Regions from separate parts of the Vibrio sp. A37 genome, predicted to be linked through region 1. Evidence: predicted binding sites of a transcription regulator. Region 1 holds the regulator's gene; each other region holds the start of a gene.
The links. Region 1 encodes PurR, which represses purine synthesis genes. Its sites were predicted from a motif close to TNANGNAAACGTTTNCNTNA; they were not measured.

Region 1 (6,931 bases):
GAACGATCCATCTCTTTCAACGCCTTTGTTAATTGCGGATAACTTTTCACCAAACTTGCTTTGTACCCAATCACGAAGGAGATAGCGACTGCTTAGAAACGCCAGTGTTGCTCCAATAGTACTGGCAAAAGAGACCAAAATTAAGCTGTTCCAAAAGCCAAACAGGGCTGCCGCTAAAAGAGTAACGACTGCTGCGCCAGGAATAGAAAAAGCTGTGATAGCAACGTAAGCGAGGAAGTAAATCACTACGGCCGTAACAAAGTTATCGGAAATATATTGGTTAAGTAACTCTTGTTGAGCTTTTGCATTTTCTATGGTTAAGTACTGACCAAAATTGATACCAAGAAAAATAATCAGCAGGACTAAGATTGTTCCGATGATGAGCTTTTTATTCATTTGATTCTCCAGCAGCTACATAACTCTGTCTTTAAGAAGACAATTTGGCATTATCTGAGTATATAGACAGGAGCATAAAAAAATAAATTTCACCCATGTACAAAAAAACCGACATAAAGTCGGCTTTTTTATACTGAAGCTGAGGTTAAATTAACCGGCTTTGTAACTCTTCTTTCCTAGCTTGAGGAATGACGGACCAGTGCTTGCCTTGAATCGCTCCCTCTAAAGCCCACAGAAGCTCTAAACTCACATCAGTTGAATGAGTTTGTTTGATAGCTTTAAAAGCTTCAACAGAGCCTTTTTGCTCAAGTGCTTCCACAGATTCTATTCCTGCTCTTTTCAGCATTCTTTCGGTTGCTAGCCGAAGGTTAGGTAAGTCTTTTAACCTTGTCGGTTTGCCAACCGATTGAGAGACTTTCTCCTTCTGAGCAGAAAACCAAGCTTCTTTGGCACATTCAAAAGTTTGCTGTGGGTCTTTGTCCCAGTTATCCGGAAGAGCGAAGTACTTAGTGACTACAGGTAGCCCCTTTTTAGTGTATACGTAGGGTTCATATCCACGTGTTTTAAAGCTTTTCAATGCTTTATCATCAGCACGTATATGAAGTTTATCATTGGCGATAAGAGCGAACATTGTGTCATCAACAAATATTCCATAGCCACCGAACATAGAGCGAGATTTGATTCGTCCTAATGGCTCAAAGAGCTTCATTGAATCTTTTAAAATTGGTTTATCCATATCAACTAATCCCGAGCTTAGAGGATACGCACACGAAGGCATGCGATGAGTTTGAGACGTAGATGAACTACTATGCAGAAAGGTTGAATAAAAACTTTGGTTTATATTGCATAACGATCATCGGTAACCCCGCTACCTATTCTAAAAAGACTTAGGCCGGAAGCTTTGCGTCCCACTCTCTCAAGTGGTTTGCCTTGTGCGTATCATTATTAAGTCATTTAATAATAATTCAGATTTTGCGGAAAGGTTCACTTTTCTTGATATGAAACGTGATCTTGCTTCAGAGGGTGATTGTAAATAAATGCGAATGGATTTTAGGTTAAAATATGCGCTGAATTAAAATTCAGCGCATAAATACGATACATTCTGCCTATATATTTGGCTTATTTTCTGATATCTCTAACAGTATCGCGCTCGACTATCTCAGGTTGCATCTCGAACACGCGTTTTTCGTGTTTTTTATCTTTGATTCGTTCTAAAAGTATTTCGAACGCGTTTTTACCGACACGACGTTTAGGTTGGTGGATGGTTGTGAGTGGCGGAGAAAAGTATTCAGCTAGCTCAATATTGTCGTAGCCAATCACAGATATATCATCAGGAATGCGTATACCTTTTTGCTGAAGTCGGCTCATTAATCCCAGAGCCATGGTGTCATTGAAACAAAATACCGCCGTTGGCTTTTTGTCCATGACTGCAATCTTGTCTGCGGCAAGAACAGCGGTATCACACTCAAAGTTACCTTCTAAAATCCAATCATTGTTTACTGGGATATTTTCTTCGTTTAGAGCTCTGGTATAACCTCGGATGCGTTCTTGGCAGGCGGCCTTTTCTAGTTGGCCACTCAAGCAAGCGATATCTCTGTGACCTCTGTCCAACAGGTAGCGGGTAGCTAAATAGCCACCTTCTTCAGAATTATCGATAATTTTATCTGCTTGAGAACTTTCAGGTCCCCAGTCCATAATCACTTTAGGGATATCGGGGTGGCTATCAAGCATTTCCAACAGCTCTTCGGTGAGATCTGAGCACATAACCAGCATGCCATCGACTCGCTTTTCCGCAAGCATACGTATGTAATCTTTCTGCTTTTCGTAGATCCCGCCAGTGTTACATAAAATCAGAGTATACCCTTGTCGGTAACAATAGCTTTCGACACCATCAATGACTTCAGAAAAAAACAAATTAGTAGATTGAGTAACCAGCATACCAATTGTCCGGGTAGTGTTGCACTTTAGGCTCCGTGCTACAGCACTAGGAGCGTAGTTTAGTTCCTTGACCGCTTGCATCACTTTTTCTTGGGTCGCTTCGGCAACAAAACGAGTCTTATTGATAACGTGTGAAACGGTTGTCGTCGATACACCGGCTAAGCGTGCAACATCTTTAATGGTGGCCATAACGTGCTGTCCTGTTAGTTACTACCTACCTCAGCTCCAGAAGTAGGCAGAAAATTTAGTTGTAAAATGTTCTAAATAAGGCCTGCCTAACTCACTTTTTCAGAAAGTTTGGCAGGCCCTACTAGGGTGTGTTGACCTTTCGAGGTTAAATTTTGTTCAATTTTAAGGCTTTTAATCGATTGCGTTGTTATTTTGTAGTGATTTAGCGCTATTGGGCGAACAAAAACCTACCTTACTAACATAATGTGGTTATTTTGTCACGAATTTCGCCCTACAGTGTCGGGTGAAGCAAGGTATTCGCAGTCTAATTCTAGAAAAGAAACTAACAGGCGAGTAAACGCTGCATAAAAGCCAAAATTGTCTTTTGCGTTTACTTGCTCTCGAAAATCATACATCCAAGAGAGTAGATAGCTGCGGATAAAGGTTTCTTGTTCTTTTAAAGCATTTTCAAGGTGTGGGAGCTGCTCGAGTTCATTTGATCGGATAATGAGGTTTCCTAAAAAGTCCAATATGTTAGAAATATGATCGGCGGGCTCATTTTGAATTTGGTCGAGAGTAATATTGTGCGATTGCATTATCTTGACGATTTCCTGTGCGGAAATCTTGTTCGCAGGATTGGCCATATTACGATAACTTGAAGCGCAGGCAGAAATTGCGCGTTTGTCTGAACTTAAAAAAAGATCATCAAAATCTGACGATAGCTGAATTTGTGGGTCATCCATTAGAACTATTTTGTCGATGCAGTGCAACAGGTCATCACTGGGCTCAGTAAGGACTGGGACATCACCTAACCCTTCAATAAATGTTCTGATCTGTGAGCTTCGATATTGCTCTAACTCTGCGTCAGATAGTTCTTTAATGAATATGCTCGAAATCCACCAATATATTTCTGCGCGTTTATCGTTAAATGCTTTTAAGTCGATCATGCTTGCGTAAATGTTCCGTTCATGCTTTTAGTGTAATCAATAAATGGGAATCTGCTCGCAAATTGATGTATTCTTATGTGTGCGGTGAGGGGAAATACAGTTGTTCGACAATAAAGGAGAAGCGTTGAGCCCACTCTAAAAGCAGGCTCACGAGATTATTGTTCTTGAGTATTCTGGTTGGAAGAGCCAGCAAGATCTTTAGAAACCCAGTCACGCATTGATTGCCAAATTAAACCTAGGCGTTCATGCCAATAGATTTCAGTTTGTTCAAGGTACTTGGCCTTTGGCGTATATTTATCCCAAGGTTGAGAGATATTTTTATGTGCTAGGAAGTTGGTTGGAGCTGGGAGAGGATTCAATCCCACGGAATGAAATTCGTTTAGAGCCCTTGTCATATGACTTGCGGAAGTGACTAACACTAGCCGCTTCTGTTTGACGAAAGCCGCGGCTTGACGTGCTTCTTCCCAAGTGTCCTGAGCCGTTTCAAGCAAGATGATATCGGATTTTGGAACACCCAACGCAAGCGCCACTTTTGCCATCATTCGAGCGTTGCTTACTTCTGAACCGGCCGCATAACCGGACAAAATCAATTTTGAACCAGGATACATACGCATGATGCGTATACCTTCTGCAAGACGCATTAGTCCAGTTCTACTTAGTTCCGAAGTGGGTGGGATTTGATCATCAACTACGTGACCGCTCCCTAGTACCATGACATAGTCAACAGATTCGTCGACAGGGAAAAAAGCCCCATGTTGTCTTTCTAATGGCATTAAAAGGCGGCTTGAAACAGGTTGGAAAGAAATTAAAAAGATACCTGTTAGGGAAAATAAAACAATTAAGCAACCAGTTTTACGTCTGGTAGTAAACATAATTAGCATTAGGCCTAAAAAGCCAAGAATTAGCATGGCAGGCAAAGGCATTAGCATTGAAGAAATTAATTTTTTCAGCACAAACATTCTCAAATAGTCCGAAAAATCATCAGTTGATTACAAAAAAGAAATAAACCTTCTTTATTCCTACCGTTCATATGACAGAATAGCAGCACGATTAGCTATCATAACGTACCGACTGTGACTCAAGACCGCAATTTCGACGATATTGCCCACAAATTTGCAAAAAATATATACGGATCAGATAAAGGAGAGATCCGTCAACACATTGTTTGGCAAGATCTTCTCAGTATTTTAGATGTATTGGAAGCCCCAAAAAAATCTCTGCATGTGCTTGATGCAGGGGGAGGGCTGGCGCAGATGTCGCAAAAGCTTGCTAAACTCGGACACGAGATTACACTATGCGATCTATCATCTGAGATGTTGCAGTTGGCAAAAAAAGATATTGAAAAGTGTGGGCTCCTAGATTCCTACCGCTTTGTCCATGCTCCGGTTCAATCCATTTCAGAGCACCTAGAACAACCTGTCGATTTACTGATGTTTCATGCCGTCATGGAGTGGCTTGCAGAGCCAAAGTCTGCACTGAGCACAGTTTTACAACAAGTCAGGCCAGGTGGGGTCGCTTCTGTTATGTTCTATAACCATCATGGATTAATATATAAAAATGTCACCTGTGGAAACATTCCTCACATATTAGAGGGAATGCCTCATAGAAAGAGATTTAAGCTGCAACCACAGAAAGGACTCTTACCAGAAGACGTCTATCAATGGATAGAGGAACAAGGATTCGAGATTTGTGGCAAATCAGGGATTCGCTGTTTTAGCGATTACATAGGGAATATGGAATACATGGGTGACTATCAATTCGAAGACGTACTAGCGCTCGAACAACAATTGTGTAGAAAAGAGCCCTACTTATCCTTGGGCCGATACATACATGTATGGGCTAGGAAGAAAGAACAATAGGAATAAGGATGAGCGAAGAGACTCAGCACGTTGCCGAGCAGCCGATTGAAGAACTTGTCGGCTGGATACAGCAGCATGATTTCTCCTTACACCTCTCAACTGAACGACTTGCATTTCTCATTGCTTTAGCGGTACTGAGCAACGAGAGATTTGATGAAGAGATGGGTGAAGGAGAGTTGCACGATGCATTTATTTTCGTGACCAAAATGTTTGAACAAACAGGGGAAGCGACTGCATTTCGTGCCAACAACGCCATTAATGAAATGGTTTCTCAACGACTGTTAAGTCGATTTACTAGTGAAGTTACTGATGGTGCAAGCATTTATCGCTTGTCGCCGCTTGCTATTGGCATTACCGATTATTATGTACGCCATCGAGAGTTCTCAAAACTGAAGCTCTCTATCCAACTTGCCATCGTTGCGGATGAAATGGCAAAAGCCATAGAGGCAGCCCAGAAGGGCGGCACAGCAGGGCATTGGAAGAAAAATGTTTATGGCGTACTTAAGTACTCAGTAAGCGAGATATTTGACCAAATTGATCTCAACCAGCGTGTTATGGATGAGCAACAGCAACTTGTTAAAGAACAAATTGCAGAGCTACTGAATAAAGACTGGCGAGAAGCGATTAATAACTGTGAAGCTTTGTTAACCGAGACTTCAACCACATTAAAAGAGTTGCAAGATACACTGCAAGCAGCGGGTGATAATCTGCAGACTCAGCTTTTAGATATTCAAGAAATTATCTATGGAAATGAAGAGCTAGAGTTTATTGCTGAAACCTTGTATTCACTTCAAATGAAACTCGATCGCATTACAAGCTGGGGCCAGCAAGCGATCGATTTGTGGATTGGTTACGACAGGCATGTTCACAAATTTATCCGTACCGCGATAGATATGGATAAGAACCGTGCATTTAGTTCTCGTCTTCGTCAGTCGGTACAAGAGTACTTTGATTCACCTTGGTACCTAACGTATGCTGATGCGGAAAGACTGACCGATATGAGAGATGAAGCGTTAGTTCTGCGTGATGATGAAGTCACAGGCCAAGTGCCTCTTGATGTGGAATACGAAGAATTCCAACAAGTAAACGATGAGCTTTCTGAGCGAATTGGTGAAATGTTGCAAAGCCATAAAGAACGTTCCGCGCCAATCGATCTCGGTTCGGTATTGCGCGATTACTTGTCATCTCACCCACAAGCCCACCATTTTGATTTAGCCCGTATCGTTATCGACCAAGCGGTTCGCTTGGGGTATTCCGAGTCTGATTATCAAGCGATTCAACCTGATTGGCAGGCAATTAACGAATATGGCGCAAAGGTACAAGCGAATGTCATTGACCGATACTAATAACGAATACATGCCTGACAATCTGGTTAAGGCAATATCAAATCCTCTTTTTCCTGCGTTAGACAGTATGCTGCGAGCAGGAAGACATATTTCGAGCGAAGATCTCGACAACCATACCTTGCTAACAGATTTTGAGTCGGAATTAGCCCAATTTTACAAACGCTACAACACCGAGTTAGTGAAAGCTCCAGAGGGCTTTTTCTATCTTCGCCCACGCTCAACATCGTTGATTGGCAGAAGTGTTCTGTCGGAGCTGGATATGCTAGTCGGTAAGGTT
Region 2 (6,931 bases), on a different contig from region 1:
CTAACCAACTCGTAAGTTTAACTAACTGGACAGAATCAGCACGACTCTTTAGCCTAAACGATATTTTGTATCGACAATTTAGCTTATTGGTCATGCGACCGATGCCGTAAGTATTTAGACATGGGCTTTTTATGGAACATATTTTCTATCATATTCTAAACATTATATTACCTGTCCTATTATGTATTCTTGTAGGTTTTTTACTCGGAAAATTTAATAAGCCTTTTGATACAAAAGTTGTCACAAGTATCATGGCAAATGTTGGCTACCCTTCGCTCATACTTGCTCATCTGGTCGGAAAGAATGTGGATTTAGACATTTTTTTTAAAATGTTATTGTCTGGTGTTTGGGTCATTTTCGTCTTTTTAGCTCTTACTGCAATATTATTAAAGTGCACAAACCTATCATTTCGAACCTACCTATCACCACTTAGTTTAAGTAATGTGGGCAACACAGGACTGCCAATTTGCGCATTGGTTTATGGCCCAAAAGGTTTGATATATGGGCTTGCACTTGTTGTCGCAGTGACGGTATTTAACTTTACAGTTGGACGATGGATTAGCTCTGGTAACTTTACATTAAAACAACTACTTACTAGCCCAGTGATTTATTCGGTTGTTATTTCTGTCGCTATGTTACTAACCAATACGCATTTTCCTAAGCCTATAGCTTCAGGGCTTAATATATTAAGCGGACTTGCTATCCCTTTAATGCTACTGACGCTCGGTCACAGCCTATCGACAATGAAGCTGGGAAACTTAAAGCTGGGAGCTGGACTGGCGATCTATCACTTAATTGCGGGCATCTTTATTACTTGGATTTCATTGCCGATATTTGGATTTGAAGGGATCGCCAGAGGAGTATTTATACTGGAAGGTTTGATGCCCGTAGCTGCTAGCACTTATTTATGGGTTTCGATCTACCGAAAAGAAGAAGCCCCAAATGTAGCCAGTGTAATATTGATTTCTACCCTAATGACCATCATTGTCATTCCGGTTGCATTAACGTATTGGGTATAATCATTAATTAATCACTTACTCACCATACAAACTACTTATTTAACCTCAGTATCGAGCATATATATACTCTTGGGCTCCGACAGAAATACTTCTTCATAAGGAGCCCGTCATGACACCTTTATCGAGTGTTCAATCAGTCATGGAAAAACTATGCGCCTTTTCCTACTGCTTACTGTGACTGTGAACAACATTGGGCTTCCGAAGCATTTACAGAGCTCGTTGAGCAAATTGAAAGTATGGTAGACAAACAAATTCATCATTTAATAGACATTGAACTGCCCCAAAACACTTTTCTTCAAGTATTAAAGCATGAGATGCATTGCTGGGAAGCGGCAAGCAGTTTAAGCTAGCGCTTTAAGTGATAATCAAAAAATGTAATCGTTACTCAAAGTAGGCTAGCTATGACATACGATAAGCTCAATCTTTATTTAATCACACCAGATTTTGAGTCAGATTTGGATCAGTATCTGAAAGGGTTAGAAAATAGTTTGAACCATGGAATCAAATTGATTCAGCTACGTTCAAAAAATCTTTCTATAGACAAATATCTGACACTTGCCCATCCAGTCATAGAGCTTGCTCATCGTTATGATGCTAAAGTTCTTCTTAATGGCTCAGTGGATTTACTAGAGACAACTAGGGCAGATGGAATTCACCTTCCAAGCTTTGAAGCTGAAAAATACTCCTCTCGGCCAATAGAGGGTGACAAGTTACTTTCTATCGCCTGCCATACTGAGTCACAATTAGCGAAGGCAGAAAGCCTATCTGCTGACATAGCAATAGTTTGCCCGATATTTAAAACCCCAAGCAGTCCACGCGGAATACCAATGGGTTGGCGCACTTTTTCGAAATTTGCAAGCCAAACTCATTTGCCAGTTTACGCATTGGGCGGGTTAGATATTAGTCACTATCAAGACGCATTAAGTAATGGTGCACACGGTGTCGCTGCAAAAAGAGCATTTTGGAATATAGCCGGATAAAAAAGCCCACAGGATTCTGTGGGCGATAGGTTAAGTCAAGTGGTTGGCTTAAATTGCCCAACCACCTGCATAAAATGCAACTAGAACAATGGCGATGATAACGGTGCCAACATTGAGTTTCTTCCACTCACCAGCAATAACACGACCAATCACTAGTGAACCAAACCCTAACATGATACCAGTTACAATATTGCAGGTTAGGACAATAAACACCGCGCAAATTAGGCCAGACAAAGCGTCCACTGAATCTGACATGTCTAGCTTGGTGACATTGCCTAACATTAACAGTCCAACATACATTAAGGCGGGTGCCGTAGCGTAACTAGGGACTAAATAGCTAACAGGTGATAAAAACAGCATAAACAAAAATAGTACGCCGACTACGGTTGCTGTTAAGCCTGTTTTACCACCAGCTGCAGTTCCAGCAGCAGATTCAATGTAAACTGCAGCAGGAGCACCACCGACAAGCCCCGCGACAACACTTGTCATGGAGTCTGAAGTAAGAGCTTTCCCACCATCAATGATTTGCCCATTTTTGTCTAATAGATTCGCTTGGCCAGCGACAGCGCGAATCGTACCTGTTGCATCAAAAATAGCAGTGGTAACCAAAGCGAGTACACTTGGAATAACCACCGGCGATAAAGCGCCCATGATATCCAGCTTACCAAATAAAGAATCTTTTCCACCAAATGTTGGCATTGCGAACAAACCCTTATAAACCACATTTGGATCAAATATTAGCCCTACAATCGAAATCGCAATTATCACAAGCAAAATACCACCAGGCACTTTACGTTTTTCTAGACCAATGATCGCCGCTAGCCCAACAATCGACATGATGACAGGGAATGACGTGAAATGACCTAGTGAGACTGGCAAGCCAGCTTCTGTGTTTTTGATTACTAGACCAACCCCATTAGCCGCGATCAACAGTAAGAATAAGCCGATACCAATTCCTGTTCCATGCGCGACCCCAAAAGGTAAGTTCTTCAAAATCCATTGTCTAATGCCGGTAACGGTAATAATGGTGAAGACAATACCCATTAGGAAAACCGCGCCCAAAGCAACAGGAACACTGACGCCCTGCCCTAAAACTAAGCTAAAGGCAGTAAAGGCCGTCAGCGAAATTGCACAACCAATTGCCATCGGCAAACGTGCCCACAACCCCATGACTAAAGAACCAAATGCTGCAATTAAGCAAGTAGCAATAAATACTGCACCTTGGTTAAAGCCCGCTGCACCCAGCATATTCGGAACGACTATAACCGAGTAAACCATCGCTAAAAACGTAGTCAACCCAGCAACAAACTCTTGTTTTACGTTACTACCACGTTGGGTAATTTTAAAAAACTTATCAAAACCACTAATGTGATTTTCGCTGCCACCCTGTGAAGCTTGCTTTTGGGTGAATGAGGTCTTTTCAGACATGTTGATAGTTCCTTAGGAATACCTGTTCAATTTATTTGTGAAGTGGATATGTTGGGTGTTGATAAAACTGATTATCAAACTTAATTCACATACATTTAACCATTCACAAAACGTATAAGATTTTAGAGCGGCACAGCATACAGCAAACGTTTGCGTTTGTAATACTTTAGATCAAAGATTATCGAGATTTAATTCTGTGAATTTAACTCGCATTTTTTATCTATTTGTTTTAAAAACAATTAATCAAAATTGCCGGTTCGTATGATTTTTTAAATAACTCACCAATTTTTTCACTCACCTTTAGGCCATATCGCTTTACCATCCATCAAATAAATGGCTCCACATCTCAGATAGTTGCAACATGTGCAACCTTTACTCTCATGAGATCGTGATCTCAATTGCGAAAACCCGTTTGAAGTCGTGCTTGCAGTTCGGAATGGAGTTAATCGACAATGCACACGTAATATTTGATAACGAAATATTACGTTTATATATATTTTTTACTTTGAATGGGCATTTATCTCATTAGATTAACCCATACTCAGGTTTACTTGGGACGATCCTCGACGTTATTTACGGGAGTGTAAAATGAAAAAAACAGCTTTGGCCGTTATTGCTACAGCAATAATTTCTGCTACTTCATGGCAAGTTGCAGCCAAAGAGCAGCCAGTGACAAGTGCTCAACTACAAAATCAAGCAGTATTAGCCGTCGATTGGGTGCAACAATCTGGAGAATATCAGGCGCTAGCCTACCAAGCTTTTAACGTAGCTAGAATGTCATTCGACCATTTTAAAGAAGAAGCTAAGCCAAACGAAAAGCTTGCTGTTGTCGTTGATCTCGACGAAACCATGATAAATAACAGCGCTTATGCGGCATGGCAAATTAAAAATGGTGAGGGATACTCCTCTAAAACTTGGAGTAAATGGGAAAACGCTGGCAAAGCAAAAGCCATTCCTGGCGCTGTAGCATTCTCAAAGTATGTGGACTCTCACGGTGGCACAGTATTTTATGTTAGCAACCGTTCTGAATCTAGCCTAACAGAAACCATGAAAAACCTCGAAAAACTTGGCTTCGCGGGAGTAAACAAAAAAACGGTACTTTTAAAAACCACGACCTCAGACAAGAAAGCCCGCCGTAACATAATTACAGGCGAAGGCTATAAGATTGTAATGCTCATAGGTGATAACCTAGACGACTTTGATTCTCAAGTCATACACAAATCAAATAAAGATCGTCGTGAACATGTAAAAGATGATCAATTGCTGTATGGCACTCGCTACATTGTTCTACCAAACCCAACCTATGGCGGATGGGAAGGCGGTATGGCGAAAAACTACTTCAAATTAGATAATGCAGGCAAAAGTAAAGTACGTCACGATGCACTACACGCATGGGATGGCAAATAAAATCGTTTCTTTGCGTTAGTCACACTCAGTCAAAGGAGGTCACTCCTTTGACTATTCAACACTTTCTTCACTATTCCCATTTTCAACATTTTCTTGCTCCAATGCCATCTTCTCACGCTCAGCTTTCGAGATATATTTAGGCTTATTGCTTTTATGCAGCTTCGCATTTTTCTTTTTCTGCTTACTCTTAAGAATTTGATTTATCTTCTTTTTTCTATTCATATGTAGACAGCCACATATTGTTAAAAATGGCCAACGAGGATATAGAGTTTTCTCAAGGATCGCAAATTTAACGGCAATTCACTCTTCTTGGTAACGACGTTGTGCGCAATAAAATTAAAATCCGTAAAGTCGACTCGGGTTATCAACAAGTATCTTCTGATACAATGCCGGATCCCTCAACCAATGCCACAAACTATCAAGTAAGTCCCCATCATTAGGCATTCTTGACTTTACTCGTGGATGAGGCCAATTGGAGCCCCATACACATTGTTCGTGATTGGCTTCAAGCAAAGCGTGAACAAAAGGTATCACCTCCTCGTACGGAGGAGCTTGCATGCAGAGCTCATATGGAGCAGACAATTTCGTCCAAACCTTACCCTCACACATGAGCTTTAGTAGCTCTTGAAAGCCTAAGTCGCTCACCTTTCTTTCAGTTGTTAGTTGACCAAAGTGATCAATCACCACGGGGACAGGTAGCGCTTTAAGCTTCTGATATAACCCATTGAATCTCGATACATCGATGAGGCATTGCAGATGCCAACTACGCTCAGCGAGGCGAGGAGCTAACTTTTCGATTTCTCGCCAATCGAGCCCTCCTTTAAACATGAGATTCATTCGTACTCCACAAAAACCAGCAGATTGCAACTCATCTAAAGTTCGCTCTGATACATTCGCGTCAACAACAGCAACACCTTTATAGTTATAGCCATTGTTATTCAAATAACGAAGTGCATCTAAATGCAATCGGTTGTCGTTGCCATAAACGCTTGGTTGAACAATCACACCATGCTCAATGCCTAAACGTTTATGTAAATGTAAATAAGCTCCAACACTTGCTTCGAGTGGGTTATATGTACGGTTATCAACATATGGGTATCGAGAGGAGAACAAATGCGCATGGCAATCGACTGCACCATGAGGCGTCAGCGTTTTTGGGTTGTTGACAAATGGATCATAAGGTTCAGCTGAAGGTAGTATTGTCATAGTGTTGCCCTGCACGCGTAAAATACTTGATACTCAATAAGTAAGAGCAAAGATTCTATGTAACAGAGGGGCTAAAGGTAAATGACCTTGACCACATTTTTCAATATTGTATTACAATATCGTTCAAATACGTATTGTATCCTCATCTCAATCTGATTCAAAACAGACTCTTTATAGATTTTCGGCTTTGTGTATTTTTGAAGCCTTTTCTGCTTTTGCTGATCTTGTATTCACTTTAAATAACGCAATACCTAGATAGGCGAAAACTATAGAGAGAATTGGGTTAATCCAGTTCAGTAAAGCCCAAGGAGCGTAGTCGAATACGTTCACCCCTAACGCCGATGCAAAAAAAGCTCCACCAGTCGTCCACGGAATCAGTGCGGTAGTTAACGTTGCACCCTCTTCTAAAGAGCGAGACATTACAGAACGGTCGATTCCATGCTCATCATAAGCGTCTCCAAACAACTGCCCTCCTAAAATAATGGACATGTAAGCTTCACCCATACTCATATTACCCACTAAACAAGAGACGATAGTTGCTGTAACAAGACTAGCTCCTCGTTTAACCACACGTAAGATTCTAGTAATGATTGCGCGTAAGAAACCAAAATTGTTTAATATCCCACCAAGCGCAAGCGCCATTAACGCCAAAGAAAGCGTCCACATCATTGAAGATATGCCGCCACGACCGAGCAAAGAATCCAGTGAATCTACGCCTGTTTCGAAAGTCCCACCGCTATACAATGCATTTAACACCGACGTGAAATTAGCACCTTGTAATGTGACCGCAATAACCACAGCAACGATTGCTGCACTGAACATTGACACTTCAGCACTGACTTTTTTAAAGCTCAATACCAGCATCACGGCAAATGGCAACAAACACACTGG
Region 3 (6,931 bases), on a different contig from region 1:
TGTGCGCTACACTTCAATGAGTAGCGCTCAGACTATGCTGCTTGAAGGTGTGTAGTGATGTAAGGCTGCCATGCCTTTTGATATAGCTCCTTCGATACCTGCCTAATGTTTTCAATTTTCGCTGTTTCTAATTCTGTAAGTGCTCGGTTTTGTTCCGCAGCACTGCGTTCTATAAGTTGAATCTCTTCATATAGGTCATGCTCACGCCCACTTTTTACATCCGCTATTGCCTGAAGGTGTAACTGAACTTCAGCAATCAACCCTGATTGAGGTAATTGAACAAGCAAGTTTAAGTCTCGGTACCCAGATTCTCTAGGGGATTTAAATCTGTTTTTTACTCTAACGACCGTCGTTTCTCGGCTCAGGGCTTCATATACTTCAACTAGGCTAGAGACATCATTCGCAACAATTGTTGCTCTCGCCAAGTCGGTAATTTTTTCGACGTTGCCACCTAATTCATGATTTATTTTGTTTAGCGCGCGTTGTTTCGATTTTGTGCCTGAAAATATAGCGTCAGTTCCTGTGAGTAGGGCGGCACTTGCACAAAGTATTTCCAGTTCTTTTTGGGCATTAGTTGCGTGGCTGTATAAGAGGTCAAAATCATTGTAAGGTTGAATCACCGAAGCTTGTTCGGTACTGGATATGCCATAAAGGCCGCTTAAACAATGCTTGAAACGTTTGGAGCAAACTTCATTTTGTTGCTGGTTTGACAGTCTAGATTGTTCACTCCCTGAAGGAGTCGGAGGCGCAGCAAACGCAGACGTTCGGCTCAGCAACAGCAACATGATTGCTGTAGTACGGAAAATAAAACTCATTCACTCTCCTCAAATTCGCTGTGTTGAATAAAAATGTGACAACAAAAAGTTATAAAGGTTTTCAGCACAAACAAATCAAGAGTTAACAAATATGAAATTGGGCGTTAAGAAGTGGAATTCAACCATGAGCAAAGCAAATACTTTAAAAGTATGCGAGCTATCACAACTTCGAACTTGTCTTTGCGCCTGCTTCCTTAATCTACATTTGAAAGTATATTGATGGAGAGATTAATGGAAAATGAACAAAATCTTTAGCTTCATAAGAAGGCTGTAACAATCTGTAACCACGCTCTCAGTTCGTGTAATCTAAGCAATTAAAAAGTATAGTTATGCCACGAAGTCCATCCGGCTACGTAACAACAATCACAATAAGTCTAAAAGGCCTTTAATAATGAAAGATCCAGAATTTTGGCACAACAAGTGGGCGTCAAATCAGATTGGTTTTCACCTCAATGAAGTCAACCCTATTCTAATTAACCACTGGGAGAAAACGTCTCCAGCTAGAGGTGATAAAGTATTTGTTCCACTTTGCGGTAAAACTGAAGATTTGGTGTGGTTGGCTTCTCGTCATGATTCAGTACAGGGCGTCGAACTTAGTCAGGTGGCAGTTCGTTCATTTTTCGCAGAGCACTTTTACACGCCAACAGTAATTCCTGTTAGTGGTCAACATGAGCTTTACCAGTTCGACGAACTTTCTATTTATACTGGAGACTACTTTACCGCACCAATAGAGAAAGTGGATATTGTTTACGATCGCGCTGCTCTGATTGCATTACCTGAAGAAATGAGAAAAGAATATGTAGTTAGGCTCCTTTCTCTATTGAAGCCAGAAGGTAGAATTTTGCTGGTGACATTAGACTATAGTCAGTCAGAGATGTCAGGCCCTCCATTTAGTGTGCCTCAAGCAGAAGTAGAAAAACTATTTGAAGGACTAAAAGTTACGCATTTGTATCGAGATGATGCTGATGAAAGCCACCCTAAAGTCAAGCAAAAGGGATTAAGCCGATTTGCTGAGGAAGCTTGGCTAATTGAAAGCTAGCTTTCTACCCCAAGCGCTTTGCTTCGCTTGGGGAATAGCAGTTTAATATAGAATATCTATTTTGCTAGCAGATTTAACAGCAGTTTCTATCGCTAACTCGATAGAGTTTTTTCTCGCCAGCACAACACCAAGTCGGCGCTGACCATCAATATCTGGCTTTCCAAATAAGCGTAGCTGGCAAACAGGATTTTCCAAAACATGGTTTAGCCCCTGGTAGCGAATGTTTTTCGACTGGCCATTTCCAAGAATGACAGCTGAAGCGGAGCTACCCAACTGATTAATGGCTCCAATTGGTAAGCCAGTGAACGCTCGAACGTGAATAGCAAACTCAGACATATCTTGAGAAATGAGGGTAACTAAGCCTGTATCGTGTGGGCGTGGAGACACTTCATTGAATATCACATCATCGCCATTAATAAACAACTCGACGCCAAAGATACCGTAGCCGCCTAACGCATCGACAATGAGTTTTGCTGCATGATGGGCTTTATTTAGAGCTTTTTCTGACATACTTTGTGGCTGCCAAGATTCGCGATAGTCACCATCTTCTTGCCTATGACCGATAGGAGCGCAAAAATGTACGCCATTTACTGAACGGGCCGTCAGTAGAGTAATCTCATAATCGAAATCGATGAATCCTTCAACGATGACTTTTCCGGCAGTACCTCGGCCCCCTCGCTGAGAGTATTCCCACGCAGCTCTGATTTCTGCAGGTGTCCTAATGACACTTTGACCTTTACCAGAAGAGCTCATTACTGGTTTGCAAACACAAGGTAAACCAACACCTTCAACGGCTTCCGCGAAGCTTTGATAACTGTCGGCGAATCGGTAAGGGGAGGTATGAAGCCCTAGCTCCTCTGCGGCGAGTTTGCGTATACCTTCGCGATCCATGGTCAGTTTTACAGCTTTTGCTGATGGTACAACATTTAAGCCTTGCTTCTCTAAATCGACCAATACATCGGTTGCAATAGCTTCGATTTCAGGCACGATAAAATCTGGCTTTTCCTGCTCGATAACGTTACGGAGTTGATGGTCATCTAGCATGTTGAATACATGAGAGCGATGCGCAACCTGCATAGCAGGGGCACTTGGATACCTATCACACGCGATAACCTCGAGTCCGAGCCTTTGGCACTCGATTGCGACCTCTTTTCCTAGCTCTCCAGAGCCTAATAATAAAACACGAGTTGCACTTGAAGTCGTAGCGGTACCAAACATATAAAACCTTGTACCTAATATGGATAATGGTTAGGTGCTAAATAATACTTGAAGATAGAGAAAAAGCAAACGTTTGCTTTTTAGTGGTCTATATCAGCTTTACATTGTAAATTCCTTATTTTATTAGAAAATAAAGAATTAAGCCGGCCTAAGGGAGTTTGGTTTAAGTTAAGTCAGTGCTACCGAATTATCTTAATAAAAATTGTATTGAGTGGGTATACAAATATCAACTTGCGTTCATAACGCGGTTGGCCATATCACATTATATTTAATATTTTTATCAATAAAAGTTGAATTATATTTCTCATTAATGTAAAAAGTACAAGATGTCATGGGATAGGAGCAGACATTAGATGCGTGTTGATTTTGAATTAGCAAAATCGATAAGGATATCTATAGAACAATTAAGTGTAGGGATGTTTGTTACAGCAATTGAAGAGAATGAAAATATCACTCTCGCTAATGCTGGCAGAGTACATTGTCCAACTTCCATTAAAAAGCTAATGGATAACGGTATAAAATTCGCTTGGGTTGACAAAAAACTTTCATGCGCAAAGTGTGAAATTGATGTTCGACCAATTCAACTCGTTGATCCCATTGAACGTCAATCACTTCAAGAAATTCGAGAAAAACGTAAACTTGCCTCTAGAGACGCCCAACAAAAGAAAGCAAAAGTCTTAGTTGATCACGCAAGAGATCTTGCTCATAAGCTTCTAACCAATACGTTTCAAAGACGAACTACGTTAGCAGAAGACGCCAGTGCGTGGGCAGATAACATTGTCGATCTGGCGTTAGTTGATACGGATGCTATTCGTTGTGTAACAGCACTGAGAAATAAAGACAGCTATTTATTAGAACACTCTGTGAATGTGTCCTGTTTGCTCGTTAGTTTTGGTAAGCACCTGCAGATGGACAAAGCAATGCTTAAACAGCTAGCTATTGGCGGAATCATTCATGACATTGGCAAGATAAGGGTAGATGACAAAGTATTAAACAAGACGGGCAAGCTTACTGCAGAAGAATTTGAGCAGATGAAAATGCATCAGATTTATGCCAAAGAGATCTTGGCCAAAGTGGAAGGCTTTAGCCAAGTAGCCCGAGATATTTGTCTAATGCATCATGAAAAACTGGATGGTTCGGGATACCCTGACGCACTCTCCGGTGGTCAAATTCCACTCCATAGTCGAATGAGTACTATCGTTGATATATACGATGCCCTGACCGCCGATAGGTGTTACAAAAAAGGGGTAAGCTCTGCTGAAGCTTTTAAAATTATGTTGGATATGAGTCCTCATCAACTTGATAAAGACTTGGTGTATAAGTTTATTAATTGTATCGGTATTTACCCGGTAGGATCGGTTGTGGAGTTGTCCGACGGTAGGGTAGGTATTGTATGGGATCGCAATGATACTAATCCGTTAGAGCCACAAGTCAAATGCGTGTACTCTCGTAAATATAAACACTTTATCGATGTAAATTACGTCGACACTAGCAAGCATGAAGCATCTATAGAACGTGCTATTGCACCTTCAGCGTTAGAAGTTGATATTTCGCCTTACTACAAATAATAGAAAGCAAGACGAAAAACCATCGCAAAAGGCCAGTACGCTCTAATTTAGATCGAAATATATGAAACCGGAACGTCTGGGTTCAGAGCATCTAATGTCGCTTGTGTATCCGCTAAATGACTTGAACTTGCTTCGGTCATTTCTATTAAGGCAGCGGACCGAATGTCTTTAAAACTGCGTCCATCCATTAGAACTTGAATTAGTGCGACTTGAAGCGGTGGAAGGCTAGGGTTAAAAGCCGCGTTCTCTGCGTACGAACCTTTGTATATATTTCCGTCGTTCAGCTTTAAAGCCACGCCGCTTAGGTTACCGCTGTATGGGGAATGGCTTTTATTGAGAGCAGCTAAAGCTTGAGATACAAGCAAATCGTCGTTGTCAGGTATTTGTTTACCATGATCTTTATCCCCCATAAGGCCGATAGTTACCCCAAGATCTTCTGGTCCGAATGAATCTGGCAAATATTCCTCCAGTAACATTTCGTCTCTTTCTGGCAGTTGTACTTTTAGTTTGGTTGATGTTGTCAGCTCACGCATGAATTGCCGACAGTGACCACAAGGGCTGTAGTTGACCGTTACATTAAGTATTCCATCTTCACCTTTCATCCAAGCGTGGCTAATCGCACATTGCTCAGCGTGAATTGATTGACTTAACTGAGTGCCCAAAAACTCAATGTTAGCACCAAAGTAAAGGGTTTCTGATAAGCCTCGCACGATTGCTCCAACATGAAAATTAGAGATTGGAGAATAAGAGTACGCTGCTGCTAAGGGAAGCAAAGCCAATCGTAATTCTTCATCTGACAATTGGGATAACGACAGCATTTCATTGAATTGCTGTTTAGAAAGTGTTCCGGAGAAACTCTCGTTAAGAATGATGGGTGACAAATACTTTGCGATAGACTGCGGCACTTTTTTGAGTGCTTCTTGAAGTCGATTATTCATTTCAAATCCTGTGACGTATACGAAGCTTTATTTTATGTGCTTATATAAAATAAAGTGTGATAAAAATCACTAAAAATTATGCAAAAAAGTTAAATATTGCAATTTACAAGTGATGTCACACATTTCAGGGTTACTCCTGAAGTTTTTAGAAATAGTGGCTTAACCACACTGAAAATGAAAAAAATACCGGGGCTAATATAGAAGTGATAATCCCACATATAACCAGTGCCAGAGAGCTATATGCTGCGTCATTTTCTGTTTTCTCTGCAGCAGTCGCAGTACCAAGAGCGTGTGACACTGTCCCCATGGTTAGGCCCCGAGCAATAGGGTGAGTAACGTTTAGAATTGAGTATACAGGGTAAGCGATGATGGAGCCGAACAGGCCGACAATAAGCACTAAAATTGCTGTGATGGCCGGCTCTCCACCTAAATGGCTTGAAATTACCATAGCGATAGGGGTGGTCACCGATTTGGCAACAACACTGGCTAAAAGCGTCGAATTTGCTTGAAAGTATGCCGCTAATACGGTCGCAGATAACATTGACATAGCGCTGCCTATGGTACAAGTCAGCAGTATGACTTTCCAGTTTCTCCTAATTTGAGGAAGCTGCTCATAAAGTGGGTAAGCCAGTGCGACAACAGCAGGCTGGAGTAAAAAGGTGACAAATTCATTCTGAGAATAGTAGCGTTCAAATGGAATATTAAAAAATATCAGTATACCGATGATAGCTGCAACGCTAAGCAATAACGGGTTCAAAAAGGGAGAGTGAGCTTTATTACTGATCCACTTAGCAACAACATACAGCGCGACAGTTAATACAAACCACATCACTTTGCCTCTTTTTTCAGCAATCGATCAAGGGTAACGCTTAAGGTCACCAATACTATAAATGTGCCACCGAGCGTGCTGGCTAAAATTGGTAGAGCGCTATCTATTAATACATCGAAGTGCTGCATTAGACCAACGCTGATAGGTACGAATAAAAAGACCATATAACGAATAAATAGGCTCGCGCCAGGCTTGACCCATTTCACTGGAACAACATTTGTTGCCAAAAGCGCAAACAATATCAACATACCAAAGATGCTGCCGGGTACGGAGACGCCCATAAAGGATTGTATTCCTTTGCCAATGAATAGGCAGATAAAGATCAGTATGAAAGAGATTAAGTACTGAAGAATATTTAAAAACATATAAACCGCTTTGTTCAAACAGCCAACTTTGTATTGGCACCAACTCTACAGGTGAATTATAAACGTTGAGAGCCGGTGTTTTATATAACAAAGTTTTTATGATGTCAGCTGTTCGACGTATTGATACACTGATTTTAAAATTGCCATTTTTGCTTGATC

Region 2: a site for PurR is predicted at 3,566-3,585, ahead of ACM2FC_RS05100 (NCS2 family permease). Genes of this name have one in related genera too.
Region 3: a site for PurR is predicted at 3,134-3,153, ahead of purT (formate-dependent phosphoribosylglycinamide formyltransferase). Genes of this name have one in related genera too.

The regions. Positions count from the first base shown of each region.
Region 1 covers NZ_JBLNLI010000009.1:106,297-113,227, forward strand. Annotated here, with positions in the region: gene ACM2FC_RS16000 (TVP38/TMEM64 family protein) at 1-396, opposite strand, end outside; gene ACM2FC_RS16005 (TfoX/Sxy family DNA transformation protein) at 542-1,132, opposite strand; cyclic di-GMP riboswitch class I at 1,252-1,336, opposite strand; gene purR (HTH-type transcriptional repressor PurR) at 1,516-2,523, opposite strand; gene torD (molecular chaperone TorD) at 2,781-3,449, opposite strand; gene elyC (envelope biogenesis factor ElyC) at 3,605-4,408, opposite strand; gene cmoM (tRNA uridine 5-oxyacetic acid(34) methyltransferase CmoM) at 4,523-5,308, shown strand; gene mukF (chromosome partition protein MukF) at 5,317-6,654, shown strand; gene mukE (chromosome partition protein MukE) at 6,635-6,931, shown strand, end outside.
Region 2 covers NZ_JBLNLI010000002.1:330,611-337,541, reverse strand. Annotated here, with positions in the region: gene ACM2FC_RS05115 (AEC family transporter) at 306-1,019, shown strand; gene ACM2FC_RS05110 (hypothetical protein) at 1,145-1,369, shown strand; gene ACM2FC_RS05105 (thiamine phosphate synthase) at 1,421-1,999, shown strand; gene ACM2FC_RS05100 (NCS2 family permease) at 2,048-3,427, opposite strand; gene ACM2FC_RS05095 (5'-nucleotidase, lipoprotein e(P4) family) at 4,016-4,834, shown strand; gene ACM2FC_RS05090 (DUF2986 domain-containing protein) at 4,886-5,056, opposite strand; gene ACM2FC_RS05085 (amidohydrolase family protein) at 5,171-6,040, opposite strand; gene nhaC (Na+/H+ antiporter NhaC) at 6,212-6,931, opposite strand, start outside.
Region 3 covers NZ_JBLNLI010000002.1:524,646-531,576, reverse strand. Annotated here, with positions in the region: gene ACM2FC_RS05990 (RelA/SpoT domain-containing protein) at 33-815, opposite strand; gene ACM2FC_RS05985 (thiopurine S-methyltransferase) at 1,207-1,854, shown strand; gene purT (formate-dependent phosphoribosylglycinamide formyltransferase) at 1,897-3,072, opposite strand; gene ACM2FC_RS05975 (HD-GYP domain-containing protein) at 3,426-4,640, shown strand; gene cdd (cytidine deaminase) at 4,688-5,578, opposite strand; gene ACM2FC_RS05965 (LrgB family protein) at 5,724-6,407, opposite strand; gene ACM2FC_RS05960 (CidA/LrgA family protein) at 6,407-6,772, opposite strand; gene sbcB (exodeoxyribonuclease I) at 6,869-6,931, opposite strand, start outside.